DNA from 3 places in the Streptomyces sp. NPDC048506 genome. Region 3 is predicted to be linked to each of the others. Evidence: riboswitches for the same ligand, from Rfam matches in the RefSeq annotation. Region 3 holds a riboswitch; each other region holds the start of a gene.
What was found. A riboswitch is a leader RNA that binds a small molecule or an ion and turns the genes downstream of it on or off. The one in region 3 is predicted to bind cobalamin.
Positions count from the first base shown of each region.

Region 1 (9,586 bases), on a different contig from region 3:
ATCGCCGGTGAACGGCTGCGTCTGGGCCGCATCCTGCGCTGTCTGCGCTGGCTCGGACAGGCCGAGCGCGCCTTCGACTTGATGTGCGTACGGGCACGCTCGCGGGCCCAGAGCGCAGGCCCGCTGGCCGACCGGCAGCTCGTCCAGCAGCTGGTCTTCGACGCCTTGCTCGCCATACGTACAACCAGGCCGCTGGTGTACGAGGCGGTGGCCCGTCTGGACGCGGGCGAGGACGCCAGGGTGGAGACCGGGCTCGCCAAGGTCGCGGCGGCCCGGATGCTGCAACACGTCGCCGACGCCGCGATCCAGGTGCACGGCGCGGCCGGACTCGGGCCGGACACCGCGCTGCCGGCGCTCTTCCGGACGGGGCGCGCGGCGCGGTTGCTCGACGGCCCGGATGAGCTGCACATCGCCGCGGTGGCGCGTCGGGTCCTGCGTGCGTACGACGTCACATCGTGAACGGCTGCGTCAGCCCGGTGAGGAGCGCCAACCCCCACGCCAGGAAGAAGTCTCCCCAGACCAGCTCGTGGCGGGTGGCGAGGCCGCGCTCGGCGTCGTAGCAGCCGTCCTGCAATACTCCCGTCGGGGACAGGTGTGCTTCCGTCAGGCGGCGCAGGACCAGCCGCCCTCGGGTCGCCAGCCGATCGCCCTCCGGCTCGTCGCCCGTGGCCCGCGCGAACGCGGCCAGCTTCAACGCCGCCACCACCTCGATCGCTGCGGCCGATGCATCGACCGGGCCGTGCGGATGTGCGTCCTGCGCCGGCGGGATCAGCCTCGCATCCGGCGCGAGGCGCAGTGCGGCAAGGTGTGCTGCGGCCTTCCGCAGACCGGTGTCCTCGTCCCCGAGCCAGTGCAGCGCGTCGGCGACCGCCAGCAACAGCCACGCCGCCGTGCGGCTCCAGCCGGGCGCGGGCTCGGGGTACGCCGTCCATGCGGCGGGCGGCCGGGCCTGCCATGCCGGCCGTGGCGGCTCCTCGGACAGGCAGAGTTCGAGGTGCCGGATGAGGTGGCCGTACGCGGCGGCCGGCCCGCTGCCCGGCGCGTGCGCCAGCAGAGGTACCAACCCCGGCACCCCGTCCGCGCGTGCCAGCAACCGCGGCCCGCCGAAGGCATCGCCCCATGGCACCAGCCCCAACTCCGCGTCGTACGCGGCCAGACAGGCCCGCGCCGCCTCGTCCCTCAGCTCGCCCGCCGCCTCGTGGCCACCTGGCCCGGCGGCCAAAGCGGTGCCGTACCAGAACACCAGGCCGCGCGTGGCCGTGTCCTGCTCGACCCAGTACCGCAACCGCTGCGTGCAGTCGGCCGCGGCCTTCCGGTGGTCCGGGTCGCCCGAGGACAGCGCACGCAGCCACAACAGTCCGGCCCAGAAGCCGCCGGTCCACGAACCCCGAGCGGTGGTGGTCCAGGACCCGGTGTCCGGGTCCGCGTACAGGGGGAAGCGCGGACCGACCTCGTCCGCCGTCACCGAGACCCGCGCCAACAGGGACGCCAGCGCCCGGTCGGCCCAACTCGCCTCTCCTGACGGCGTGTTCATTACGCTCATCCCGGCTCCCCGCGGCGGCGCGACATCAGCGGTACGGCGACCATCGCCGCCGCCACGAACTCGGCGGCCACCAGGAGCCATCCCGGTACGTAGCCGGAGGCCGACACCAACGCACCGAACAACGGCGGGCCCACCGCGAACCCGGCGAAGAAGCCCGCCGAGACCAGCGCCGAATCCTGCCCGGCACGCCCCGGAGCCGCCCGTTGCATCACCAGCACCATGGACACCGCATTTGCCGACACCGCGAACGATCCGAGGGTGATCGCGGCCACCCACACCAGCGGATGCGCCAGGACCGCGGCGGCGAGGAGCAGCGCCGCGCCCACCGCCCCGGCCGCCAGCAGCGCGGGCATCGCCTCGGCCCGCCCCGGCCGCCCCGCCGCACGCGACCACCCCACGCGCCCGCCTATGCCGGCGACGCCGAGAACGGCTACGAGTGCGGCGGCCGTGGTGGGGGAGAGGCCCAGCCGCTGCGAACCGAACAACGCCAGGTACGTATTGACCGAGGCGATACCGCAGCCGAGCAACAAGGAGAAGACCGCCAGCCGTTTCGTCACACCTCGCGAGGAGGACGGTGGGCGCTGGCCGGGAGCCGTCGCCGGCGCGTCGGGCGGCAGTGCGAGAGCGGCCCACCCCGCGGCCAATGCCGCCGTGCCCGCCGCCGTCCACACCGCACCGCGCCAGCCCACGCCCACGGCCAGCAGTGACAGCGGCAGCCCCGCCACGAAGGCGCCGAACTGCACTCCGGACTGCTTGAGCCCGGTGACCCCACCCCGCCGCTCGGCCGGAACGACGGCCAGGATCACCTTGTTGGTCGCCGGATTGGCCAGGGCCTGCGGCAGACCACCGAGCGCCACCGCGGCCAGCAGCATCCCCGCCCCCGGAGCGGCCCCGATCAACGTCAACGAGACCCCGGCGAGCAGCAACAGCACCACCAGACAGCGCCGCGGCCCGACCCGGTCAACCAACCGCCCCGCCACCGGCGACAGCAGAGCCGCCGCACCGAACCCGGCCGTGGTCGTCAGCCCCAGCACCGTCCGCGAGATGCCCAGCTCGCCGATCAGTCGCGGCCCGAGCGCCCCGATCAGGAAGAGCTGCATCATCGAGAAGGCCATCGCGCTCGTCAGCAGGACGGTCACAGCCGGGCCCGGCCCTCGCGACCCTGTTATGTCGCCGTCGGGTCCGCCGGCCTCCGCTTCTGTCTCCGCCCCTCGCTTCACTCGCACCGCAGCAGCCCTCCCGAGACGCCGGCCCGCGACCCCTCCATGGGGCCCGCCCCAGTCAGTCGTATGGGCCGGGTCGCCAGTTCCCGGTCGCCGGCCGACCGCAGGCTGGTCGTTCTTGTCAGCACCGCCGGCGGCTGAAGGTGACGCTTTACGCAGGCCATGGTCGGCATTCGGCCACCCCCTGTCCGAAACCGGTGGGGCGCCTTGTCATGATGTCGGTGCCATGCCTGTCACCGCTGCGCTGCGATATATCCGGGCCGCGGTGTTCGCCGCGGTCTGCGTCGTGTTGTCCGCGACAGGGCATGCCGTGATGTCCGGTCCTGCGCTGCCAGGGTGGACGCTCGCGGTGGCTTCGGCGGCGACTCCGACGCCGTCGAGCACTTCATACGCACCTCCCACCGCTGCGAGATCCGCCACGCCTCACGCGTCGTCTGCTCCGACGGCCTCGACCTCGACGGTCCCTCCGCCGCCACACCCATCGGCATGGGCTGCCACGTCTGCGAACGCTTCGACGGCTCCCAGCGCGCTGCACCGGCCCTCGGTCGCCCTCTGAAGATCGACCAGAACAGCGGCACGTTCGTGCCGTATCCGGTGGCGGACCGCCCGGCGTGACGGCGCCGCGGAGCACAGGAAGTAGGGCCGGCTCCCGTTGCGGTTACCCTGGCGTGGCAGCTGGTTCGCCCCGTCAGCCAGGCGGGCGTGTCGTAAGAGGGAACCCGGTGAGAGTCCGGGACTGCCCCGCAGCGGTGAGCGGGAACGACCGCCGTCATACGCACTGGGCCCGCATTCGGGCCCGGGAAGCGACGGCCAGTAGATGCCTGGTACGTACGACTCGTACGTGCGGGAGGCGTGCCCGCGAGTCCGAATACCTGCCGCTGCCCGTACGCCACGGGGCGTGCGGTGATCTCGGCGGCTCGACGGAGGCCGGCGGATCCGGGCACACGGTGTGCCCCTCCGTCACCGCTTCCTTCGCGCCCCGGGCCTGCTTGCCGCGACTCGCGAAGGAGAGTTGACGTGGCCGACCGAACCGTCACCCTGCATTCCGCTGCCAAGAAAACACCGGCTGATTCCCGGGTCACACTCGCGCACATCATGAGCGAGCACGACACCAACCTCTACGGCACCATCCACGGTGGCGTCGTGATGAAGCTCATCGATGACGCAGCCGCTGCCGCCGCCGGGCGCCACGCCGATGGCCCGGCCGTGACCGTCTCTGTCGACCGGATGACCTTTCTCGCCCCCGTGCGCGCCGGCGATCTGCTCAGCGTGCACGCCGAACTCGAACGCGCCGGCCGGACATCGATGACGGTGGTGGTCCGTGTGACGGCCGAGCGCTGGAACGCCGCCGGCCCCGTCGCCGAAGTGGCCACCGGCCGACTCACCTTCGTCGCGATCGACGCCGAAGGCACGCCCCGCCCGGTTCCCGCTCTTGACGACGGCGGGACGAACGCGCGTGGAGGCCAACTCGCCTAGCGACGTGCGCACGGGTGGTTCTGTTCGCGAGAAGCTCGTGAACAGAACCACCCGTGCCACCAGAGTGCCAGCAGGGTCCGGGCCAAAGCGGTGAGCTGGTACTCGACCTGCAGTGGCGCCTCAGGATGTGCGTGCCTTGCCACCAGTCCGTCGAACGACGACGAGGAGTAGCTGTTGGCCTTCCTCGGCTTCCCCGCCGAGCACTGGATCCATTTGCGCACCACGAACCCCATTGATTCCCCATCTCCACCGTGCGGTCGCGGACCAACGTCACCCGCGGGGCCGGCTCCCGCACCGCCGCCCTGGCCATGGTCTTCAAGCTGGTGGAGTCCGCCCAGCGGCGGTGGCGGGCGGTGAACGCGCCTCACCTGGTCGCGTCTGTCCGGGCAGGTGCACGCTTGGAAGTCGTACACCAGCGGTCGACGTACAGCACTGATTGGTGCGCGGCCGGCGCTGACAGGTCTCGCTCTTGGCCATCGACGAAGCCCGACCGTCGGTTAGGTCCCGGGTCGGCCCCGGGCCGCCCCCAGACAGAATCGGGGATGAAGCTGCTCTACAGAGCTGGACACCCCGGAAGTCGACCGCGCATCCAAGATGCTAGCCAGGGCCACTGACAACCCACCCTGCGAACGCGGCAGCCCTCGGCCCTGTTCCGCTCACCCCCTCACCCCCGCACCACAAGCGCACCAGATCGAGCGGGGAACAGCGGGGAGCCGGTGAAAGCAGCCCAACCCGACTGAGCCACGATCCGACCGATCGCCCACGTCAAGGCTGACCTGCGCCGATGCGGATCAGAACCTGCCTGGCCGGCGGATATCCACCTTTCACGGTCTTTCAGGTTCATGCCGTCTTACACAGCCGATTCTCCCCAGATTCTCCCATCGTGGCCACGCTCACGTGGTGCACGTCTTTGACAGTGCCTTGGCCGGCTGGCCGGTGGTCGAGCAGCCGGGCGGCGATCACAGCGGACCGGGGCATGTGGCGCTGGGCGGCGACGGATCGGGCCGTCTCAGGGCCATCACTCGTGGAGCCGCTCTCACTGGACGGGGAAGATCGCGCACGTGGTGGTGGCGTGTGCGTACACCTTCCCGTCGTCGACGCCGACCACCTGAGCCTCGGCGGTGCCGAGCGTGCGCCCGACGTGGACGGCGGTGCCGGTCGCCCGGAGCTTTCCGGTCCGCGCGGTCACCGGCCGGATGAGATGCACGTTGAGCTGTGCGGTCGTGTAGCCCGTACCGGCGGGCAGGCGGCTGAAGACCGCGGAGCCGAGCGCCGAGTCCAGCAGGGTGGTCAGGTAGCCGCCGTGCACGGTGCCCATCGGGTTGTACAGGTGCTCGCCGGTTCCGCCCTCGAAGACCGCCCGGCCGGGCTCGGCGTCGACGAGCGTGAAGCCGAGCGTGTGCGAGATGGGTGCCTGCGGCGTACGGCCCTCGATGATCGAACGCAGGAAGTCCAGGCCGGAAGGAGCGGTGGTTTCGGTGTTTTCGCTGCTCATGGCAGTAACGCTAGATCGCTTCCACGCCAAGACAAGTACGGATTCTGGACCGCTACCGTGGGCTGCATGAGTGGATACGGGCAGTTCTGCGCGGTCGCCCGCGCGCTGGAAGTCCTGGGTGAGCGGTGGACGCTGCTGGTCGTACGGGAGCTGCTGCTGGGCGAGCGGCATTTCAACGACATCCGCCGGGGTCTGCCGCGCATCTCACGGACCATGCTCTCGACGCGCCTGAAGACCCTGGAGAAGGCCGGGATCGTGTCACGGGAGGACGGCGGCTACCGGCTCACCGAGGCGGGCGAGAATCTGGCGCCGGTGGTGCGGGAACTGGGCGGCTGGGCCATGCACTGGGACCGGCGCGGCCTGCGGCCCGAACACCTCGACCCCGATGTCCTGGTGTGGGACATCCGCCGCCGTACCGTGACCGAGCACCTGCCGGAGCGGCGGACCATCGTCGAACTGCGCTTCCGCGGAACCGAGGGCGGGCCGTACTTCCTGCACATCGCCCGGCCGCAGGTCGACCTGTGCACTGACGACGGCGGCTTCGAGGTGGCCTTGCGAGTAGACGCCGACCTGGAGGCACTGACCCGCTACTGGCTCGGTGAGACACCATGGGCCCCGCTCCTGCGCTCAGGAGCCGTCACCTTGACCGGACCGAGCACGCTGCGACGGGCCTTCCCCACCTGGTTCTCCGGCTACCTGCTCCGCGCCACGCCTGCCACGGTCCCACACCGCGGTCGTGCTCCCATCGCCGGACAGCAGCTGAACACCGCGGTGGAGGACGGCGGGTGAGCGAACCCGGCGGCCGCGTTTGCGGCTGAATCCCCTTTGCGGACCGGTCAGTTCATTGCCTGGGGGCCAAGTGGGTGTTGATGCGGTCGACCGTGCCCTCAAGGACGGGTACGGGGCGCTGCCCACCGACGCGACGGCGCCCTCCGTATGGCCGGCGGGCGCCGTCCGCGTGATCAGGGCCGTCAGGGAAGCTGGAGTCCGGCAGCAGCGAGATCTGCCGCTGGACTCCGTCGTCACCGCCCAGTGCGGCATAGCTCGGGAGCAGCTTCTCGCAGAGTGCGGCGAGTTCGGCCTTCGGCTGCTTGGTCTTGAACGCGTAGTACTGGAAGGGCGGTCCGGCGTTGACGGACGGCTGCCCCTTGACGAGCGGTGTCCGCACCAGGAGCTCGCAGACCGGGTACAGCAACCCCTGCATCACAGCTATGAAGCTGCGTTCGTAGGCGTACCGGTCGCTCTGCGTGAACAGGTCCTTGTCCTGTGCGGGGTCGTGCACCTGCATGGGCGTCTGGTAGATGGCGTCCAGAAGCGCCAGGACGTAGCAGTAGACGGCGTTGGAGAACTCCATCAGGTCCTTGACGTTCTGGTCCGCCTTGACGGTCTTCAGGTCCGGGTCGTCGAGCACCGGCCAGATGACTTCGGCGTCGTCGATCGTGTACTTCTGCTTGCCGGTGTCGTCACAGACGACACCGATGCCGTCGAGGCCCTTCGCGATGTCGGAGAACTTGGTGTAGTGGGACGCCTGCCACTTGCCGATGTCCTGCGGCGGGTGGTCGTCCGTGCGCACGATCGGGTCGGGGAGCAGGCCCTTGTCCTCGGGAGCTCCCTCGCCCTGCTCGACGATGATCTGCATCGCCTGGATCGCGGACGCCTCGTCCACGATGAGCCGCGGCTGGTCGGAGCCGCCGTTCTGGTTCCAGTAGGCCCGGTGGTACTGGAACTTCCACAGGTCCTTCTTCGCCCTGGCCCAGTCGATGGTCGAGCTGAGGTTGTGGATGCCCCGTTCGATGCGCGCGTAGAACTCGCCGAGGGAGTGGTACGGCTCGATCTCGCCGAGAGCGGCCCCCGGAGGGGTGGCCGGCAGCTCGATCTGCATGAACGTGTTCCTGACCTGGTCGGTGGAGAGCTTCCGCAGCCGCATGGGCAGCTCGGGCTCGCGTTTGAGCATCACGCCCGGGTAGGTGGGGATGACCTTCGGGTCGTAGAGCCGGAAACTCGTGTCCCCGACCGCAACCGATTCCTTCGTGGTCACGGTGAATCATCCTCCGATGCCGATGCCGATGCCGATGCCGGTGGGGAAGTTGGGGGATGCGAAGAAGAGACGTGCAGTCGCGCGTACGCCCCCGGGCTCAGCTCCCGGGTGACGACCGTGAAGTGCCGTCGGGTCACGGCGAGATGGACGGTTCGCTGTGCGGGCGGATCCGGTTCCTCGCCCCGGTGCACCGCGGCCAGGTACGCGTGGACGGGCGCGCAGACCCGCAGCAGCCGCAGGGGCGGCGACGGGGTCGTGCCGTCCTCGGTGCCGGGCGCGTCCAGGACCTCGGTGCAGGCCCGCTCGAAGCGGATCAGGTCGATCAGCAGGTCGATCCACGCCTCGCGCTCCGCGCCGGGCCCGGAGTCCGGCCGCGTACGGGCCAGGTGGCCGGCGAAACCGGTGCTGAGCCCGGCCAGGGTGGGGGAGCGGGAGGGGTGCGCGTCCAGGTGGCCCTGCGCGAAACCGTCGAAGATCTCCTGCCCGAGCAGGTGCACCGCCCCCGGGTGCAGGGTGCGCATGCACTCCAGCAACCGCAGCCGGTAGCCCTGTTGGTGGACGAGCAGCCGCTCGCGGGCCGACAGCCGACTGGACGCGGTGATCGTGTGGCCGGGGTCCTCGCCTGTCGGGTGCAGGATCACCGACTGCATCCAGCGCTGCACGGCGGCCAGCGAGGTGGCGTCAGCCACGGGAGCCCCCCGCCGGTGCGGCTGCCGCCCGCTCCTGTGCCCTGTCGAGCTCGGCCAGCAGCTCCGGGAACGGCGGCAGCTTGTCGTCGCGTTCCAGCAGGGTGGACACTCCGCCGGTCAGCTCGGTCGCCAGCCGGTACAGCTCCCACACCGGTTCGGACACGGGCGCGTCGTGGGTGTCGACGATGTGCGTGCCGTAGTGGGTGTGCCCCGCGAGGTGCATCTGGACCACGCGCTCGTGCGGCAGCTCCCGCAGGTAGCGCACCGGGTCGAAGTCGTGGTTGAACGCGGAGACGTGGACGTTGTTCACGTCGAGCAGCAGTCCGCAGTCCGCCTCCTCCGCCATCCGCCCGAGGAACTCCCACTCGGCGAGCGTGGAGGCGCGGAACTCCACGTAGCTGCTGGGGTTCTCCAGGACCAGCCGGCGCTCCAGCATGTCCTGGACGATGCGCACGCGGCGCACGACGTGGTCGAGGGTCTCCTCGGTGAACGGCAGCGGCAGCAGGTCGTGGGTGTGCACGCCCAGCACGCCCGTCCAGCACACGTGGTCCGAGACCCACGGGGCCCGTACCTCGTCGGCCAGCCGCTTCAGCCGGCGCAGGTAGCCGAAGTCCAGGGGGTCCGTGCTCCCGATGGACATTGAGACCCCGTGCAGGACGACCGGGTACCGTTCGGCGATCTCCGCCAGGGCGTGGCGTCTGCCGCCGCGGGTGTCCAGGAAGTTCTCGGAGATGATCTCGAAGAAGCCGACGTCCGGCTGGTGCCGGCGGATGTACGGGAGGTGCGGCGTCCGCAGCCCGACCCCGAGGCCGAGGTGCGGCAGGCCCAGCCGTGCCTCGCTCACTGCGGCTGCGACATGTAGTCGTAGTGCGGCATCCGATCATCCTCGACGCCCTCGCCCGGGGCCGGGCCGAACGCCTTGCCCGCCGGGTACATCCGCGCCTCGAAGAGCCGACGAGCCTGCTTCCACACGCTCTTGGCCTTCAGCGGGCCGGCCGAGAAGACCCGGCTCTCGTTGATCGGGCTGGCACAGCTGCCGTTGTAGCGGCAGTCCTGCTCGCCCGGCTGGAACTGCTCGTAGTCCGTGCCCGCGTAGCCGCAACCGCCCTGGCCCCGGCAGGC
Region 1 covers NZ_JBEZIX010000015.1:54,910-64,495, forward strand. The annotation lists gene AB0C96_RS14525 (acyl-CoA dehydrogenase family protein) at 1-459, shown strand, start outside; gene AB0C96_RS14530 (sugar ABC transporter permease) at 449-1,543, opposite strand; gene AB0C96_RS14535 (MFS transporter) at 1,540-2,682, opposite strand; partial or broken gene AB0C96_RS14540 (short-chain fatty acyl-CoA regulator family protein) at 3,172-3,381, shown strand; cobalamin riboswitch at 3,462-3,643, shown strand; gene AB0C96_RS14545 (acyl-CoA thioesterase) at 3,862-4,242, shown strand; partial or broken gene AB0C96_RS14550 (transposase) at 4,399-4,637, shown strand; gene AB0C96_RS14555 (PaaI family thioesterase) at 5,279-5,737, opposite strand; gene AB0C96_RS14560 (helix-turn-helix domain-containing protein) at 5,804-6,526, shown strand; gene AB0C96_RS14565 (ferritin-like domain-containing protein) at 6,579-7,775, opposite strand; gene AB0C96_RS14570 (DNA-binding domain-containing protein) at 7,772-8,464, opposite strand; gene AB0C96_RS14575 (DUF692 domain-containing protein) at 8,457-9,308, opposite strand; gene AB0C96_RS14580 (hypothetical protein) at 9,305-9,586, opposite strand, start outside.
Region 1: linked by a shared signal. The riboswitch ahead of AB0C96_RS14545 (acyl-CoA thioesterase) and the one ahead of AB0C96_RS21510 (HoxN/HupN/NixA family nickel/cobalt transporter) in region 3 are both predicted to bind cobalamin.

Region 2 (9,586 bases), on a different contig from region 3:
CTCCCCCGCACCGCGGGGAACGGGGCGCCCGCCGATCCGGCGGGCGCCCCGTGGCGTCAGGAGGCCGCGTCCGGCAGGCCGGCGCGGACCTCCCGCGCCGCCGCGACCAGGTTCTCCAGCGCCGCGCGGACCTCGGGCCAGCCACGGGTCTTCAGCCCGCAGTCCGGGTTGACCCACAGGCGCTCGGCGGGGATCGCCTCAAGTCCCTTGCGCAACAGGCCCGTTGCCTCCGCGGCGCTCGGTACCCGCGGGGAGTGGATGTCGTAGACGCCGGGCCCCACCTCGCGGGGGTAGTCGGCCGCGGCCAGCTCGTCGGCGACCTGCATATGGGAGCGGGCCGCCTCCAGGCTGATCACATCGGCGTCCAGGTCGTCGATGGCCCGGACGATGTCGCCGAACTCCGCGTAGCACATGTGGGTGTGGATCTGGGTGTCCGGGCGGACGCCGCCGGTGGTGAGGCGGAAGGCCTCGGTGGCCCAGGCGAGGTACCCCGCGCGGTCGGCGGCGCGCAGCGGCAGCGTCTCGCGCAGCGCCGGCTCGTCCACCTGGATGACCGAACTGCCCGCCGCTTCGAGGTCGTCGACCTCGTCGCGCAGGGCCAGCGCCACCTGGCGGGCGGTGTCGCCGAGCGGCTGGTCGTCGCGGACGAAGGACCAGGCCAGCATGGTGACCGGACCGGTCAGCATGCCCTTGACCGGCCGGTCGGTGAGCGACTGGGCGTAGGCCGTCCAACGCACCGTCATCGGCCCGGGGCGGGCGACGTCCCCGGCGAGGACCGGCGGCCGGACGTAACGGGTGCCGTACGACTGGACCCAGCCGTGCTGGGTGGCCAGGTAGCCGGTGAGCTGTTCGGCGAAGTACTGGACCATGTCGTTGCGTTCCGGCTCGCCGTGCACCAGCACGTCCAGGCCGGCCTTCTCCTGGAAGGTGAGCACCTCGCGGATCTCGGCCGCGATCCGCTCCTCGTACCCGGCGGTGTCGATCCGGCCGGCCCGCAGCTCGGCGCGGGCGGTGCGCAGCTCGGCGGTCTGCGGGAACGAGCCGATGGTGGTGGTCGGCAGCAACGGCAGTCCCAGCCGGGCGCGTTGGGCGGCGGCCCGCTCGGCGTACGGCAGGGTCCGGCGACCGTCGGCCTCGGTGACGGCCGCGGCGCGGGCGCGCACCGCCGGGTCGTGGGTGAGTGCCGAGCCGGCCCGGGAGGCCAGCGCGGCGCGATTGGCGGCCAGTTCGGCCGCGATGGTGTCGGTGCCCCGGAGCAGGCCGCGGGCCAGGGTGACGATCTCCGTGGTCTTCTGACGGGCGAAGGCCAGCCAGCGGGCGATCTGCGGGTCGATCTCCCGCTCGGCGGTGGCGTCGAGCGGGACGTGCAGCAGCGAGCAGGAGGACGCGACGTCGACCCGGTCGGCGAGGCCGAGCAGGGTGCCCAAGGTGGTCAGGGACTTCTCGAAGTCGTTGAGCCAGACGTTGCGGCCGTTGACCACGCCGGCGACCAGGCGCTTGCCGGGGAGCCCGCCGACCGCCGCCAGATCGTCCAGGTTGGCCGCCGCGGATTCGGTGAAGTCCAGCGCCAGGCCGTCGACGGGCGCCTTGGCCAGTACCGGCAGCGCCTCGCCCAGCCGGTCGAAGTACGAGGCGACCAGCAGCTTCGGGCGGTCGGTGAGGGTGCCCAGGTGGTGGTAGGCGCGGGCGGCGGCGGCCAGTTCGGCGGGGTTGCGGTCCTGGACGAGAGCGGGCTCGTCGAGCTGCACCCACTCGGCGCCGGCCGCCCGGAGGTCGGCGAGCACCTCGGCGTAGACGGGCAGCAGCCGGTCGAGCAGCGTCAGCGGTTCGAACCCGGCGGCGACACCGGGCGCGGGCTTGGCCAGCAGCAGGTAGCTGACCGGCCCGACCAGGACCGGGCGGGCGGCGAGGCCGAGTGCGAGGGCCTCGGTCAGTTCGCCGACCTGCTTGGCGGAGTCCGCGACGAAGACCGCCTCCGGCCCCAACTCCGGTACGAGATAGTGGTAGTTGGTGTCGAACCACTTGGTCATCTCCAGCGGCGCCAGGTCCTGGGTGCCGCGGGCCATGGCGAAGTAGCCGTCCAGGGGATCGGCGGCCACCGCGGCACGGTGCCGGGCCGGGATCGCGCCGACCATCACGCTGGTGTCCAGGACGTGGTCGTAGTACGAGAAGTCGCCGGTCGGCACCTCGTCGATACCGGCCGCGGTGAGCTGCTGCCAGGCCGTGCGGCGCAGCCCGGCGGCGGTGGCCCTCAGGGCGTCCGCGTCGACGCGGCCCTTCCAGTACCCCTCGATGGCCTTCTTCAGTTCGCGGTGCTGCCCCTGCCGGGGGTAGCCGTGCACGGTGGCCCGTACTGCCGCGGCTGTGGACGTGCTGGTCACGGAACTCTCCTTCGCGAGCGTGCCTCTGTGGACCCCGGGACGGGGGAGGGCGCGAAGGGGTGGCCCACCGGGCGGGTCGCGGGTGCGCTGCCGCCGCCCGTGCCGCCTGGTGTGTCCGCCGACCCGCCCTCGAAGGTCACCGAGATCACCCCGCACACCGGTCGTGCGGGGGCACTGGCAGGTCTTCGGACTCGCGGGCACGTCCGCCAAGGGCGGATACCTACTGGCCGTCGCTTCCCAGGCCCGGACGGGCCCAGTGCGTGTGACGGCGGTCGTTCCCACTCACCGCTGCGGGGCAGTCCCGGATTTCCACCGGGTTCCCTCTTACGACGCACCTGCCTGGCGGGCAGGGCGAACCAGACGCAAGGGCCAGCCTAGGCGATGCCCTCCCGACCCCTGTAGGCCCTCCCCGGTGATCCGGTCACCCGCGCCGGGCACGCCTCGCGTTGGAGAGCGCTTCAACTCCTAGCGTGGTGATCACCTACCGAGCGAAGGGAACACCGTGCGCTACACACTGTTCGGCAAGACCGGCCTGCGGGTCAGCGAGCTGAGCCTGGGGACCATGACCTTCGGCGAGGAGTGGGGATGGGGCGCGGCCAAGCACACCAGCAGCCGGATCCTGGACGCCTACGCCGACGCCGGCGGCAACTTCCTCGACACCGCCAACAACTACACCGACGGCGCCGCCGAGCAGTTGCTCGGGGAGCTGCTCGAAGGCCGCCGGGACAGCTTCGTGCTGGCCAGCAAGTACACCTGCGCGACCCGTAAGGGCGATGTGAACGCGGCGGGCAACCACCGCAAGAACCTGGTCCGGTCGGTGGAGGCGAGCCTGGACCGGCTGCGCACCGACCACCTCGACGTGCTGTGGGTGCACGCCCGGGACAACTTCACCCCGGTCGACGAGCTGATGCGGGCGCTCGACGACCTGGTGCGCTCGGGCAAGGTGCTCCACCTGGGCGTCTCCGACTGGCCGGCCTGGGAGATCGCGCAGGCCAACACCCTCGCCGAGCTGCGCGGCTGGAGCGCGTTCGCCGGCTCGCAGCTGCGCTACAACCTGCTGGAGCGGACACCGGAGCGGGAGTTGCTGCCGCAGGCCCGCGCCTTCGACCTGGCCGTACTGGCGTGGGCGCCGCTGGCGGCCGGCAAGCTCACCGGCAAGTACCGCCGCGGCGAGACCGGCCGGCTGGACGTCACCGGCAGCCACACAGGGGACCACAACGAGGACGAGACCCTCACCGCGGTACTGGAGATCGCCGAGCAGGGCGGCTGGAGCCCCGCGCAGGTGGCGCTGGCGTGGCTGCGCAGCCGGCCCGGCAACGTCATCCCGATCATCGGCGCCACCAAGGAGAGCCAGCTCGCCGACAACCTCGCCGGCCTCGACGTCGAGCTGGACGGGGCGGCGCTGGCACGGCTGGACGCGGCGAGCGCGGTGCCGCTGGGCTTCCCGCACGACTTCCTGCGGCAGCCCGGCATCACCGAGAACGTCTACGGCGACCGCTGGGCCGACATCGAGGACAAGCGCTCCACCTACCGCCGCACGGTGCACGAGGTCCGCTGACCCGGCGCAGCCCGCCGGGAGCCGGAGCGTCGAACGCCGCCGCCCGGATGCCGGGCGGCGGCGTGCGCTCAACTCCCCGGTCGGGGGCCTACTTCAGGGCGCTGCGCTGCTGCCACTGCTGCCAGGTCTCCTGCCAGACCTCCAGGCCGTTGCCGACGTCGGTCTTGTTGGGGTTGGTGGTGCCCTTCACCTCGACCGTGGAGCCGATCGTCAGGAAGTCGTAGACCTTCTTGGCGTCCGAGGTGGTCATGCCGAAGCAGCCGTGGCTGTTGTTGACCACGCCGAGCGACTTGTTCCACGGGGCGGAGTGCAGGAAGGTCCCGGAGGCGGTGAGGTGGGTGACCCACTGCGAGTCCAGCATCCACTCGTCGCCGTGGCCGATGGTGGCGGAGTCCATCGTCTCCGCCGCGTTCTTGCTGCGCACGGTGTGCACCCCACCGCGGGTCGGGTCCTGCGGGGAGCCCGCGGAGCCGGTGATGCTGCCGACGTTCTTGCCGTTCTCGTACATGGTCAGGGTGTGCGAGGGGACGTCGATGACGGCCTTGCGGTCGGCGCCGACGGTGAAGCCGAAGGTGTAGTCCCGGGCGAACCAGCCGCCGGCCGTCCCGGAGTTGATACCGCCCAGCGCGCCGTTCACCGAGACCTTGGTGCCGGCCGGCCAGTAGTCCTTGGGCCGCCAGTCGATCCGGTCCTTGCCGGACCAGTCCTTGACCCAGCCCCAGGAGCCCTCGACCTTCGGCTGGGAGGTGACCTTCAGTGCCTTCTCGATCTCGGCGCGCCGGTCCTTGGCTATCGGGTGGTCGAAGAGGATCGATATCGGCATGCCGGTGCCGACGGTCTGGCCGCCGCCCGGGGTGTTGGTGAGCTTGTTGACCTTGTCGGCCTGCTCCGTGGTGAACGTCGAGGTGGCGGAGGACTCCTTGCCCTGCGTCGACTTCGCGGTGGTCTTCACGGTGTAGGTGGTCTGCGGCCGGACCTTGCCGTCAGAGGTCCATGAGGCGCCGCCGCCGGCCAGCCGCCCGGCGACCTTGGCGCCCTTGTCGTCCTTGACCTCGACCGCGGTGAGCTTGCCGCCGGAGGCCCGTACGGATATCTCCGAGCCGAGCTTGACGGACTTGCTGCCCGCGGACGGGGTGACGGTCACCTTCGCCGCCGGCGCGTCCTCCTTCGCCGCGTCGGTGCCGCCGTCGCACGCGGTCATCAGTCCGGCGGCCGCTATCAGGGCGGGTATGAACCGGGCGGGGTGGCGTCGGAGTGCGGCGTGCACGGGAGTCCCTCCAAAGCAGAACGGCTGGCAGTGGCGGGGTCGGGCCCAGTGAGGGCGTAACCGTCAAAGGTCGCCAATGCCCCCGCCGCACAGGGAGAGGGGATGTTCGCTGCGATGGTTGTCCGATGCACCGGATATTCAGGACACAGTTCGATATCGACGCCGGTGGAGCGCGAGGTTCCGGTCCTTCCGCCGGTTTCCTCGCGCCGTCTCCCGGCCTCCGGTCCCCGCGTCAGTAGCCGGGGGCCGATGTCCCGCCGCCGGTCGTCGTGCCACCGCCGGTCGAGGTTCCGCCGGTGGCGGCGGACTCGCCGCCCGTCGTGGTCCCGCCGCCGGTCGAGCCGCCCGTCGAGGTGCCGCCGCCGGTGCTGGACTCGCCGCCGGGAGTGGTGCCCCCGGTGGTCTCGGTCGGCCCACCGGTGGTGCTGGTGCCCCCGGTGGTCTCCGGCGGGGTCCCGGAGCCGGTGGTGCCGGCCGTCTCGGACGTGCCCGGCCCGGAGGGCGAGGTGCCGGAGGGCCCGGTGGGGGTCTCGCCCGGTGGCGTCGATCCGTAGGGCGGGGGCTGGGACGACGGGGGGCCGCTGGGGGTGTCGGCCGGTGGGGCCGTCGGCTGGTCGTGGGTCGGGCCGGTGTCGCCCTTGGGCCGCTTGAACCACGCACCGGTCTTGGGGTTCCGCAGCACGAACTCCTTGACCGGGGCCTTGGCGGGCTCCACGACGACCGCGTTGGAGGGCTGGTATCCGTGCCACGTCTGGCCGCGCTGCTGCCACTGCTTGAGCATCTGTGGCTTCGTCAGGGGGTTGCCGCACTTGCAGCGCACCCTCGGCACTCCCCACGAGTCCACCATCACCGCGCTGCCGGCCTGAAGCACCGACTGGAACGCGTAGGCCTTGCCGTCCTTGTAGCCGTGGTTGGTGATCCGGGTGTCGTACGCCAGCTGTACGGACGTCAGCGACCGCAGATAGGCCGGCACCTCGCCCGGCTTCATGCCCAGCACGCCGGCGAACGCCGCGTTCTTCGCCGGGTTGCGCTGAAGGAAGCGGATCTGCTTCTCGACGTCGCAGCTCGCGCTGTTCTGGGTGCCGCCGTACAGGCCGGCCGTCGCGCCCGAGAACGTGCTGTTGCTGCCGCGGGAGGGGCGCTTGGGCGTGGCGGACGGGGCCGCGGTGGAGTCGTTCGCCGAGGAGTCGGTGACCGGGTTCTGGCCGGTCGACCCGGCCGGCTCGGCGAACAACTCGGTCGAACCCGAGCCGCCCGGCCGGGTGAGGACGAGGGTGAGGACCACGGCCACCACCACCGCGGCCGCGATGATCGCGATCCGGGGCACCGACCGCCACCAGGGCCCGCCGCCCCCCTCGCCGCCTCCGCCTCCGCCTCCGCCGCCGCCCCCGTCACCGGGGCCGCTGGGCGGGCCGGGCGGTCCCTGGTGGGTGGGCTTCGTCCGTCGCCGCGGTCCGGTGTCCACCTGCGTCGGCTCGCGTGAGGGGCCGCCGGACGGGGCGCCGGAGGGAGGACCGGCGAGCGGGCCGGTGGGCGGCCCGGTGGGGTGGCTGTCCGGCGGCGGTGGAGCTGTCACGGGTCCCTCTTCCGGCGTGTATGGGCCATCCGGCGATGCGAATTTTGCCCGCATTTATTGATGTCTAAGACATTGTGTGCCCGGTATCAGCACCGTCCGCAAGCGGGGCGGTACACCGCGTGCTTACGGTGGTGCGTGCCCGCGCGCATGCACCGACCCGCGTGCCCGCGCCGCCCGTTCCGATGACGCCCAGGTCCCGCCGCGCGAGGAGACAGCCAGATGCCAGGCACCGCGTCCACCGGCCCTCCGGGACCGGTGCGTGCCCCGGGCCTCCCGCCCGCCGTACGGGCCTGGGCCCAGGCGCTGGGTACGGCCCTGGCGGGCGTCGTCACCATGATCGTGGTCGCCGCGCTGGGGCTGTGGGCGGCGGGCGCCGCGGACCTGCCCGGTGGGGCGTTCCCCTCGGTGGTCGCGGCCACCGTGGTGATCGCCGCCGGCGGCTCGGTCGGCCTGTCCGGTGAGGCCGGCATCATCGGACAGGCGAACGCCGGCCTCGACGCGGTACCGCTGTCGGTCACCCTGGCCGGTGCCCTGGTGACCGCCGCGGTCTTCCTGCTGCCGCTGCGCCACCGCGCGGTGGCCGGCACCTCCGAGCTGCTCGGCCGGGTCGCCCGCACGGCGGCCTGCTGGCTGGTGCTCCTGCTGCTCGTGGCGCTCGCCGCCCGGCACGACTTCCGGATCTCGGTGGGCAACGAACTCGCCGACCAGATCGGTGCGGAGCTGGGCAGCACACCCACCGTCGGCTTCCGCGCCGACGTCGGTGCGACACTCGGCTTCGGGTTGCTGTGGGTGCTGGCCCTGCTCGTACTGACCTTCCTGGTCTCGCGCCGGGCACCGCTCTCCTCCCCGCTGCTGCACTTCCAGGACTCGTTCCGGCCGCCCGCCTTCGCGATGCTGGTGACGCTGCTGACCTACGTGGCGATCGGGCTGGTCGTCGGCGTCGTCGAACTCTTCACCCGGGGCCGCCCCGCCGACACCCTCGCCGTGCTGCTCCTCGGGCTGCCGAACCTGGCCTGGATGGCGCTGGGCATCGGCACCGGCGGCGGCTGGGTCGGGCATGTCGACAAGGCGATCGGCCTGCCCCTGCCGCACGTCCTGGACCAGGTGCTGCGCGCCCACGGGCAGCGGACGCTGGACCTCGGCGCGATCGCCCGGCACGACGGCCGGGTCTGGTTGCTGGTGGCGGTGGCGGCCGTGGTGCTGCTGATCGCCGCGTTCGCCGCCGCGGTCCGTTCCCCGGCCCGGTTGCCGGCCTGGCGGCACGCCGTCGAGATGGCCCTGGCGCTCGGTCTCACCCTGCTCGTGGTCGGGCTGCTCACCCGGATCACCGCCCACTACGGGCTCTCCCTGATCGGCGTCGGCGACCTCGGGGGCAACCTGGGCGGCGAGGTCACCCTGGAGCCGCAACTGCTCCGCCTGGTGGGCGTGGGCATCGTCTGGGGGCTGGTCACCGGCTTCCTCGGCAGCCTGCTCGCGCGCGGCGTCCGGCATCCGGGCCAGGTGTCCGCGCCCTGACCGCGGCCGCACCCGGTGACGGCTATGCGGGACGGCCGGGGAACATCGGGGTCGCCCAGCGCGGTGGCGGCGGGGGAGCCGCGCTGCGCCGACCATCCGAGGCCGGGCGGGGATCCACCTGGGTCATCGAGTGGCCCGGCGCGACAGCGTCCGACGGCTCGGGCATCGGGGCGCGGCCGGCCGTCCGGAGCGCCTCCACGAAGCCCCGGCAGGTCTCGTAGCGCTGCTCGGGCCCCTTCGCCAGGGACCGGGCCATCACCTCGTCGACGGTCGGCGGCAGATCGGGGCGCAGTTCGGTGAGCGCCGGCGGAGGGTCGTACTGGTGCGCCCACAGCAGCGCCAACTCGTCGTCGCGCCGGAACGGCGGCGCCCCGGTGAGCATCTCGAACACCACACAGCCCAGGCTGTAGACGTCGCACCGGCCGTCCACCGGCCGGCTGGAGATCTGCTCAGGGGCCACGTAGTCCAGCGTGCCGACGAACTGGCCGGTCCTGGTGAAGCCGGTCAGCGACAGGGACCGCTTCGTCAGTCCGAAGTCGGTCAGGTACACGTGCTCGGGGCGGTCGCTGTCGGTGCCCTCGTCGATCAGGATGTTGCCCGGTTTGACGTCCCGGTGCACCAGCTCGTGGGCGTGGGCGGCGTCCAGCGCGGAGGCCACCTGGAGGGCGATCCGGCAGGCGGTCTCCAGGGGCAGCCGCCCGTCCCGTTCGAGCAGCGCCGCCAGGTCCTGCCCCGGCACGTAGCGCATCGCGATGTACAGCAGGCCCTCGGCCTCACCGGCCGCGAAGACCGGCACGATGTTCGGATGGTCGATCGCCGCCGCCACCCGTGACTCATGGGTGAAGCGCCGGCGGAAGGTGTCGTCGCGGGCGAACTCGGGGGCCAGCAGCTTCACCGCCACGGTGCGACCGAGCTCCGTGTCCTGGGCCCGGTAGACCACCGCCATCCCGCCGCGGCCGATCTCGTCCTGCAACAGGTACGTGGCGATCCGGCGCCCGCGCAGCCCGGAGGAGTCGGGCGCGGTGGACCGCTCCCGGCTGCGGCCGGGCGGCTCGCCGTTCACCGGGCCTCACCCGGCGGGGCCGGCGGGCCCGGTGCGAACTGCGGCGCCCGCGGCGGGGCGTCCGGCCAGGACCCCGCGGACGCCTCGGGCGGTGCTCCGTGCTGCTCGCCCGCCCCGGACGCCGGCGGTGACTCCTCTCCGGAGCCCCGGGACGACGGTCCGGAGGCCACCGCGTAGGTCTGCAACGACCCCCCGTCGCAGTAGCACCACCGCTCGTGCCGCGCGT
Region 2 covers NZ_JBEZIX010000014.1:68,290-77,875, reverse strand. The annotation lists gene metE (5-methyltetrahydropteroyltriglutamate--homocysteine S-methyltransferase) at 57-2,381, opposite strand; cobalamin riboswitch at 2,555-2,742, opposite strand; gene AB0C96_RS13845 (aldo/keto reductase) at 2,884-3,939, shown strand; gene AB0C96_RS13840 (Ig-like domain-containing protein) at 4,028-5,206, opposite strand; gene AB0C96_RS13835 (DUF6777 domain-containing protein) at 5,439-6,782, opposite strand; gene AB0C96_RS13830 (streptophobe family protein) at 7,002-8,297, shown strand; gene AB0C96_RS13825 (serine/threonine-protein kinase) at 8,320-9,360, opposite strand; gene AB0C96_RS13820 (hypothetical protein) at 9,357-9,586, opposite strand, start outside.
Region 2: linked by a shared signal. The riboswitch ahead of metE (5-methyltetrahydropteroyltriglutamate--homocysteine S-methyltransferase) and the one ahead of AB0C96_RS21510 (HoxN/HupN/NixA family nickel/cobalt transporter) in region 3 are both predicted to bind cobalamin.

Region 3 (9,586 bases):
GCCCATCGGCTGGCCGCCACCGCGACCCCGACCCGGCGCCGGCTGCTCGGCATCACCGGGCCGCCCGGCGCCGGAAAGTCCACCCTCGCCGCCCACCTGGTGGCCGAGCTGGCCGGCCGGGCGACGCTCGTCCCGATGGACGGTTTCCACCTCGCAGAGGCCGAGTTGCGCCGCCTCGGCCGGGCGGACCGCAAGGGCGCGCCCGACACCTTCGATCCCGCCGGCTACGCGGCGCTACTGGCGCGCCTGCGCTCGCCGGAGCCGGACACCGCCGTCTACGCCCCGACCTTCGACCGCCGCATCGAGGAGCCGGTCGCCGGCAGCATCCCGGTGGCACCGCATGTCCCGCTCGTCGTCACCGAAGGCAACTACCTCCTCCTCGACTCGGCTCCCTGGTCACGGATCCGCGGACTGCTCGACGAGGTCTGGTACGTGGACCTGGACGCTCCCGAGCGGGTCCGCCGGCTGGTCGACCGGCATGTGCGCTTCGGACGCCCGCGTGCCGAGGCCGAGCGATTCGTCCTCACCTCGGACGAGGCCAACGCCCGCGTCGTGGCGGCCACCCGCGACCGCGCCGACCTGGTCATCACCTTCTCCCCCGAAGCGGCTCCACGTCCGACGGAAGGGTGACCACTCAGAGCGACCACCCCCTTCCCAAATGACATCAGTGATGCCATCATGACATCATGAGTGTCAACGCGGAGGATGCCGGACGGAACGGAGGGAGGGGCGCCGGAGACCCGACGCCCACCCCCACCGAAGAACACACACCCACCGAAGAACCCAGGCCGCCCGAAGAACCGAGGCCCGCCGAAGAACCCACACCTGCCGCGGAGTTGCTGTACGGCGTCATCCGCCGCCTGTGGCCACTGCACCGCACGGTCGTCCGCGCAGTGGAGCGCGAGCTCCAGGCCACCGGCATGACCGCCGGCGAACACGCCCTGCTGGATGCACTGCGTACCGAAGGCCCGCGAACGGTCCCGCAGTTGGCGCGCTCGATGGACCTCGACAGACAGCCGGTGCAGCGTTGGGTGAACCACGCCGCGGAGCTGGACCTGGTCGTCACGGCCCCGAATCCCGCCCACCGCCGCTCGCCCCTGATCGAGCTCACCGCCCAAGGCGCGGAGGCGATACGCGGCATCCAGGAGTTCGAGGTGACGGAGCTGCGGCAGCGCCTGGCAGATCTGTCCACCGAGGACGTCCGCACCGCACTGCACGTACTCGACCGACTCGGCGAGGAGTTCCGGCACCTGGCGAACGGTGCGCGCATGTCGCCAAGCGAAACCGGCACTGACCACACTCCCGACAATCGCGATAGAAAAGACAGAAACCCCACTGACACCACCGGCGCTGCTGACCCCGCTCGCGCCCCCGGCAAAGGACGGTCCGGAGAATGACCCCGCCCATCACGGCCTGGTCCGAGATCGACAACGGCATCGTGCCGATCGACGACGGCGAGCTCTTCTACGAGACGGCGGGCTCGGGCCCCGCCGTGGTCCTGCTGCACGGCGGCATGCTCGACCAGCACATGTGGGACGAGCAGTTCTCCTGGTTGGTGAACTCCGGCCTCCGCGCGATCCGCTACGACTCCCGGGGCCACGGCCTGTCCTCCACGGTGGCCGGCGACTACGCCAACCACGACGACCTGTGCACCCTGCTGGACGCGCTGGACGTCCCCCACGCCGTCCTCATCGGGCTCTCCCACGGTGCACGGGTCGCACTCGACACCGCGATAGCCCACCCCGACCGGGTAACCGCCCTCGCGCTGGCCTCCCCCGGGATCAGCGGCCGTCCCTTCACCGACCCCTTCGTCCTGGAGCACATCGGGGAGCAGGTGGCGGCGATCGGCGCCCCGGACGGCGCGGAGCGCTACGTCGAGCACTTCCTACGGATGTGGGTGGACGGCCCGCACCGCGAACCGTCCGCCGTCCACCCCGGGTTCCGCGAGCGGATGCGCGCCTCGGCCGCGGCCAACGTCGAGGTGCATGCCGATGGCGTGGGCGCCGGGATGCCCCTGGAAGTCGGCGCGGCGGACCGCCTGGGCGAGATCGGGGTACCGACGGTGGTGTTCGACGGCGACCTCGACAGCTCGGACATCTCGGCCAACGCCCATGCAATAGCGCTCACGGTCCCCGGGGCCCGAAGAGTCCGCATACCGGGCGCCGCCCACATGGTCAACCTGGAGAACACCACGCTCTTCGACCACGAACTCCACGCATTCCTCTCCTCCTTGCACTGCTGACGCCTCCTCGCACTGCTGACGTCTCCTTGCCCTACTGACGCCGTTGACCGCCCTCCTTGGCCCGCCGGTGCCCGTGGCCACCGTCCACGACCTGGCTCTCTTCCGACCGGCCCGGCCGTGCACCACGGACGAACGGCGCCCGCCCGTCCCCTCCCGGTGAGCAGTTAGAGTGACCGGGCCGTGGTGTTCGGGAAGACCGGTGACGGACCTAGTGGTCCCAGTCCGGAGCGGCCCTCGCCACTGTGATCGGGGAGTTTCCAGCCCTTTCCGTATGCGCACGGCGCGCGTACGGCGCCACTGACCGCAGCCTGCGGCCGGGAAGGCGGGGGTGGGCGCGAGCGTCAGCGAACCCGTAAGCCAGGAGACCGGCCACGGCATCTCACGAACTGATCCACGAGGTGCTGGAGCGTGACCGGATGGCCCTGTCCACCGATACCCCGAACCCGACCACCCCTGTCGCCGTCGCGTTCCGCTGGCGCCGGCAGGACACCGTCCGTACCGCGGGCCTGATGGCCGTCATAGCCGGGCTGCACGTCGTCGCCTTCGGCGTGCTGTTCCTGCTCGTGGTCCCCCACCACTACTCCGTCGGCAGCCAGGTCTTCGGCGTCGGGCTCGGCATCACCGCCTACACCCTCGGCATGCGCCACGCCTTCGACGCCGACCACATCGCCGCGATCGACAACACCACCCGCAAGCTGATGGCCGACGGCAAGCGGCCGATCTCGGTGGGCTTCTGGTTCGCGCTGGGGCATTCGAGCGTGGTGGTTGTCCTCGCCGCGCTGATCGCCGGCGGTACCCGACTGGCCGGGACGCTGATGAACAACAGCACCCGCACCCACCAGCTGCTCGGCGTCATCGGCACCACCGTATCCGGCTCGTTCCTCTATCTGATCGCCGCGCTCAACCTGGTGGCGCTCATCGGCATCCTGCGGGTCTTCCGGGCAATGCGCGCGGGCCGATACGACGAGGCCGAGCTGGAAACGCACCTGGACTCACGCGGCTTCATGAACCGCTTCCTGGGCCGCTTCACCAAGTCCATCACCCGCCCCGGCCAGATGTTCCCGCTCGGCTTCCTCTTCGGACTCGGCTTCGACACCGCCAGCGAGGTGACGCTGATGGTGATGGCCGGCAGCGGCGCCGCGGCCGGCCTGCCCTGGTACGCGGTGCTGTGCCTGCCGCTGCTGTTCGCCGCCGGAATGAGCCTGTTCGACACCCTCGACGGCACGTTCATGAACTTCGCCTACCAGTGGGCGTTCTCCAACCCGGTGCGCAAGGTCTACTACAACCTCACCATCACCGGCCTGTCGATCGCCGTCGCCTTCTTCATCGGCACGATCGAGCTGGTGACCGTCCTCCACGACAAGCTCGCCCTCAACGACCCGCTGACCGGCTGGATCTCCGGCCTCAACCTCGACAACGTCGGCTTCATCATCGTCGGCCTGTTCGTGGTGGTCTGGGCCGCGGCACTGGCGTACTGGCGGGTGGCCGGAGTCGAGCAGCGCTGGGCGGTACGGGCCGAGCGGGCGAAGCCGGCTGCACATGGTGAGCCGGTACCGCAGGAGCACCCGGCAGCTGGGGCGACGCCGGACGCCTGAGGCCGACCGACCTCAGGTGGCCGAGCCGGCCGCGGCGCCCGTCACCAGGTCCGGGCCCCAGCGCTGCAACGCCACCGCCAGATCGAGCGGTCGCAGCCGGTCCGCCTCGTCGGGCCCCGGCCAGTCCTCCCGCGGGACCCGCCACATCACCTCGAACTCATTGCCGTCCGGGTCCCTGGCGTACAGGGACTTGGACACCAGGTGATCGCTGGAGCCGACGAGAGCCCCGCGCTCGGCGAGCTGCGCCTCGGCCGCGGCGAGCTCGCCGAGCGTGCCGACCTCCCAGGCCAGGTGGTAGAGCCCGACCCGCCCGGCCTCGGGCCCAGGCGCGTGCGACCCCACCGCGAACAGCCCCAGATCGTGATCGTTGAGCGAACCAGGCGCGCTGAGGAACGCGGCCCGCCCCGGTATCTCGACGTCCACCGTGAGCCCCAGAGCCTCGGTGTAGAACGCAACGGACCGCGCCAATTCGCGGACGTACAGCACCGCATGGTTGAGCCGTCGTACGGCCATGAATCCACTCCCTTATCGACTACCGCGACACCATCCGTGGCGCCACGCTCCTGACCTGCCTGCCGCTCCCGGCCCTGTCGCTCCCCCTCGCACTCCCCAGCACTCCTGCTCCCCAGCACTCCTGCTCCCCGGCGCTCTTGCTCTCCAGCTCTCCTGCTCCCTGCCCGGGGTCTCACGTCCGGACCAGCAACACCCCGCCGGCCATCACCGCGGCAAGCAGCAACGCGGCCACGCCGTACGCCAGCCGGTGCGCACGCAGACCGGGCAGGATGCGGTCGACGGCGTAACGCCCGGGGCCGGTCAGCGCCAGGGCCGCCGCACCGGCGGCGAGCAGCAGTTCGTACTCCACGCCCTTGGGTGCGAAGAATCCGCCGCCCCACTTCACGGCGAGCGCATTGATCATCGTGCCGACGACCGCCGCAGCGGCGAGCGGCGTCAGCAGCCCGACCACGAGCCCGAGCCCGCCGAGCGCCTCGCTCACACCGGCGACGACGGCCATGGCGCGGCCCGACGGGTACCCGCTCATCGTGAAGAACTGCCCGGTCCCGTCCAGCCCCGGCCCGCCGAACCAGCCGAACAGCTTCTGGGCGCCATGGGCCGCCATGGTCAGCCCGAGCACGAGCCGCAGCAGGAGCAGCCCGGTGTCATATCCGTGCAGAGCAGGCACAGGGCGCACCGAACCGCCGCCGCGCACGGACTCAAGGGTGCCGAGAGAGGACGTCATCAAGGACCTTTCCTGCCATCACTGACCAGCCGCCGCACCAGAACCGGCACACCGCCCGCCCCCGCCGAACCATTTACTTGAAGATTTACTTGAAACTTCAAGTCCGCGTTCCGACCATACACGCCACCTCCACCCCGAACAACAGCCCACCGACACCCCCGAACCCGACCCTCCCCCGCACACCAGTGACCCCCGGCCTGAACGAGCCGGAGGCCACTGACCTGACAATCCACCGCCAAGAACACCCAAGAATGCCCAAGAATGCCCACCCAACGAATGCGGACATCCAACCCCATAAGCCCCGAAAAAATCGAGCGCGGAAAGTTGCGCCACTTCACCCACGAGCACCGAACACTCCTGCCGGCGCCGACGCCACGAGCAGCCGTCACGGACAACCGTCATGGGCAGCCGTCACCAACTGCCGGGGCAAAAGCCTGGGACAGAGGCCAGGTACGAAAAACGGGGTACAGAAAACCGAAGACCCCAACCATGATTGATTCCGAAAAGCCCGCGCGGACCAGGGGAAACTACGCTCGGTAGTTCTCGCTGGTCCGCAGGGTTTTCCCGGTGTGCAGTGCCCTGGATGTGCCCGCCGAAGGCGCACTGCAGGAACCAGTCGGCGGGGCACCAACCGGGCCGGGCTGTCCGGGGATCGATCAGCCGAAGGGGTTGTCGGGGAAGCGGGTGGTGGAGGTTATGGGCCCTGCGGCGAGCGAGGGGGCTGCCGGGGCGATCGGGTTGGATTTCTGTGCGGGGACCGGGGCCGACACCTGTTCCTGCTTCACGCCGGGCGGCAGAAAGCAGGGAGTTTCCACGGAGAAGACAAGCGCGTTGCCGCGCCCGAAAGTTTCCACCGAGACAAAGAAGTTATCGCTGCCACCTTTGGCGTCCATGAGTGCCTGCGACGGCTCCTCACGGTAGCCACTGACCTTGTAGCCCTCGGCTTCGAGCTTCTTGCGCATGGGGCGCAGGGCCTTGCCATGCTCGTCCCCGTGGAGCTTGGCACGCACTGCGTAGGACAGGTCGAAACGGCCGTCATTGGCATGCTCGTGGTTTTCACCAAAACATTCGAAGAATTCCTTACTCACCGTTTTACCGTCGACCTGGAGGCCGTACTGACTGGCCAGTGAGGCGATCAGTTCGCGGGCCGAGCGTTCGGCTCCCTCTCTGCTCTTGACGGGTAGCGGATCGTTTTTCCCGGAGTCGGTCATACATCCTCCAGATGCGAGCAAGGCAACGAGTGTGAGCACGCTGATACGGACGGGGCGCCGGGTGCTGCCGGTCACCATTTCGGCCCCGTGGTCCCGGGTGGGTTGGGCTGCGGGTGCACGTGATACTCCCCCCTTGTAGGAGGCACTCCGGCGATGATGCGGCCCTGGTTGGCGAGGCTGTCACTGCGCTTGTCCCAATAGCCGCCGTGCCCCGAGGTGTCCACGTCGAAGACCTTGCCTCCGAACTCCTGGTCTGCGGGATTCTCTCCCAGGGTCTTGTCCGAGGCGACGGTGGAGACCATGTCGTCCGGTGCCCAGCCAGCCCAAACATGGTCCGGGTCCATCTGCAGGTCCTTGGCGTGGTCCACTGTCATTCCCGGGCTGCCAACCACAACGACATCGTCGGCATCGATGCCGTTGCCATGGGATGCGGCGTCGCCCACCACCGTCGAGCCGTAGCTGTGTCCCAGCACGGTCATATGGGCACGCTCGCCGGTGTGTGATTCGCGCAAGCCATGCGTGAAGCTCCTCAGGTCGCCAGCACCAGCGTCGGCACGCCCGGTCGTGGTCATGCTGCCGTCGACCTCGGGGGCGTCGTATCCGAGCCACGACACCACCGCGGTGCTCTCGCCACCCTTGTCCTGGGACGCCTTCTGCCGCCGGCCTACCCGCTCGATCTGCTCATCAACGTTCGTCAAGTCGTTGTCAGTGCCGGGTACTTGCACTGCAACGTTCCGCGCGGTGTCCGGATTTCCCTGGGACACCACGGCGCGCCCGTCGCGGGCCTTCGTGTCGATCCCCAGCACGTACAGCTGCTTGTTCTCGTCCTTACTGCCATCGGCCTTGTCGAGCGCGGTCTGCAGTTTCTGCAGGCCCTCGTACTGCCGCTGGTCGCGGATGCCCAACTCGCCGTTTTCCTTCTTCATCTCGTACTCCGCGAGCTGGAAATCCACCACCTTGCGGTTCGCCTCGTCACGGTCGGCGCTGGGTATACCGTCAAGCCAGCCGATCTTCTCGGGGTAGGCGTCGAGATATGACTGCCGCTCCTGTTCGGTGAGGCCCGACCACCACTTGGCGTTCTCCTTCGGGTCCTTCTTCGAAGGGATGGAATCCTCACTGAGGTGGGAGAACTCCGCGACCTTGCGGGCTCCTTCTTCGGCCTTCGACGCGCCGTAGTCCTTGTCGAGGTTGAAGGCGTCGATCTGCTGAAGGAGCTGCGTCCCGTCCCAGTCAGCGCTACTAGCGTCCCGAATGGTGTACTCGATGTCGTTCTTGTAGCCCTCCAGCTTGGCGACGCGCAGCTGATGCTCTTCCTGCTCGTCGGCGTCGGCGTTGCCGGGGGGACAGGCCCGGCCGTCCGTCACGTTGCCGTGGTCGTCGACGATGTACCCATCGAGTTCCGCGGTGCGCACACACCGGCGCAAGTCCTCCTGGGCTTCCTTCATCTTGGTGTGAACGGTGTCCAAGATGGTGGCGATGGAGGTGACGTCGGACTGCGCGGTGCCGAGCTGGCTCTCGCTCGTCTCCATCTTCATGAAGGCGTAGCGGGAGTCCACCCCCTGCCACCCACTCGCGTGCAGTGGTCCGGTCACCTTGTGCCGGTGCCGGACCTGAGCCTCCTCCAGCGCCTTGGCCAGCTTCTGCCAAGACCCGACTGCAGCTTCCAAATCCGAGAAATCCTGCTTGAGAAGTTCCTTGAAGTTCTCAGCCACCGGTCACCGCACCTGGAATAACTGGGCAGTGACGTCTTCGTTGAACTCGTGACCGTCGGCGGTGCGTCGCAGACGGGACGCCGCACTTTCTGGGTCGCCGCCGCCGATCCGCTTGGACAGCTCATCCAGCGCCATGCCCCAGTCATGAGCAACCCGCTGAGCCTTCCCCTTGATCGTGGACACCTGGAGACTGGGACCTGAGGTTCCAGAGGAAGTAGCACCAGGTGGGAAACAAGTACACGAAGCGGTACACCGAGGAGTTCAAGCGGGACGCGATCGCGCTCGTGGACTCCACGGGCAAGACGGTCACCGCGGTGGCCCGGGATCTGGGCATCAGCTCGGAGTCCCTGCGCGGCTGGTACCGCCAGGCCAAGACAGACCGGGGCGAGGGACGGCCCGGTGAGCTCACCACGGCCGAGCGTGAGGAGCTCAAGCGGCTGCGCTGACAGAACGCCGAACAGGCCAAGACGATCGAGGTGCTGCGAAAAGGACGTCTCGGTGCCCCACGCCACTGGGGCCACCTCCCAGGTAGCCGAGGCACGGTTCGAGGGGCAACGCCGTCTCAAGCGCTCCACCCGCAACCGGTACCGGGTCACGCTCGACGCCCATGTCATGCCCAAGTGCGGTTCCACCCCATTGGACCGCGTCCGATTCGAGGACATCGTCGAATGGCTGGGCGACCCGGCAGCCGGGCGTACGGGCAACGAACGCAAGCAAGGCGCCCGCTCCATCCGGAAGTGCTGCGTGGTGTTGAGCCGTGCGCCCACAGCGCGGCGCGCTGCGCGCGAACAACTCCCGGCGCCGCGTCTTCGCTCCTGCGGTGAAGCCCGCCGGCCTCGGCAAGCTCGGTGTGACGCCTCACAAGCTCCGGCACACTGCGGCCTCCATGGCCATCGCCAGCGGCGCCCATGTGGTCCAGACCATGCTCGGCTGCAAGCCGGCGAAGGTGACGCTCGACATCTACGGACACCTCTTCCCCGACCGCCTGGCCGAGGTGTCCGAGAAGATGCACAGGCGCCGCGCTCGCGACCTGGCCAAAGCGAAGACCGAGCCCAAGAAGACAGAGGAGAAGGCGCAAGGCGGCCAAGGCGCTCGCCGAGCTGGAGCAGGAGCATGAATCAGCGCTGGAAGCGGCGGCCCGACCACTCCGACATGCACTGAACGTGTACCGGCACGCAGGGGCCCCTCCGCGCATCCGCACGGAGGGGCCCCTGACCTGCTAATTCCTGGTGGGCACAGACGGATTTGAACCGCCGACATCTGCTTTGTAAGAGCCGTTGATCAGGGCTCGGCTGGAGACGCACAATTTCACCGTTCGCTCAGGCCAGAGCAGCATTCCTGCAGGCCAGCGGGAACATTCGGAGGGGAGAGTGGCGATCGAGAGGAGAAATTCTTACCCCATCTTTCCCTGCCTTGACTTGATCGTCGTTGACCTTCTATCCCCCGCCTGTCCCCCGGAGAAGGACGTGGGGATTGCCATCAGAGGTCGCTATGGCGCGTGAGGCCGGCGTGTCCCACGGAAGCCGAATCCGAATGATGGCTGGTGGCTCATATGCGAATGGCTGCTTGCTGTCAGGCCCAGGCGCCGA
Region 3 covers NZ_JBEZIX010000025.1:97,653-107,238, reverse strand. The annotation lists gene AB0C96_RS21525 (nucleoside/nucleotide kinase family protein) at 1-630, shown strand, start outside; gene AB0C96_RS21520 (MarR family transcriptional regulator) at 687-1,397, shown strand; gene AB0C96_RS21515 (alpha/beta hydrolase) at 1,394-2,242, shown strand; cobalamin riboswitch at 2,407-2,631, shown strand; gene AB0C96_RS21510 (HoxN/HupN/NixA family nickel/cobalt transporter) at 2,659-3,837, shown strand; gene AB0C96_RS21505 (VOC family protein) at 3,850-4,350, opposite strand; gene AB0C96_RS21500 (DoxX family protein) at 4,523-5,074, opposite strand; gene AB0C96_RS21495 (hypothetical protein) at 5,731-6,285, opposite strand; gene AB0C96_RS21490 (alpha/beta hydrolase) at 6,357-7,997, opposite strand; gene AB0C96_RS21485 (hypothetical protein) at 8,001-8,180, opposite strand; gene AB0C96_RS21480 (transposase) at 8,222-8,443, shown strand; gene AB0C96_RS21475 (hypothetical protein) at 8,755-9,114, shown strand; gene AB0C96_RS21470 (DUF234 domain-containing protein) at 9,570-9,586, opposite strand, start outside.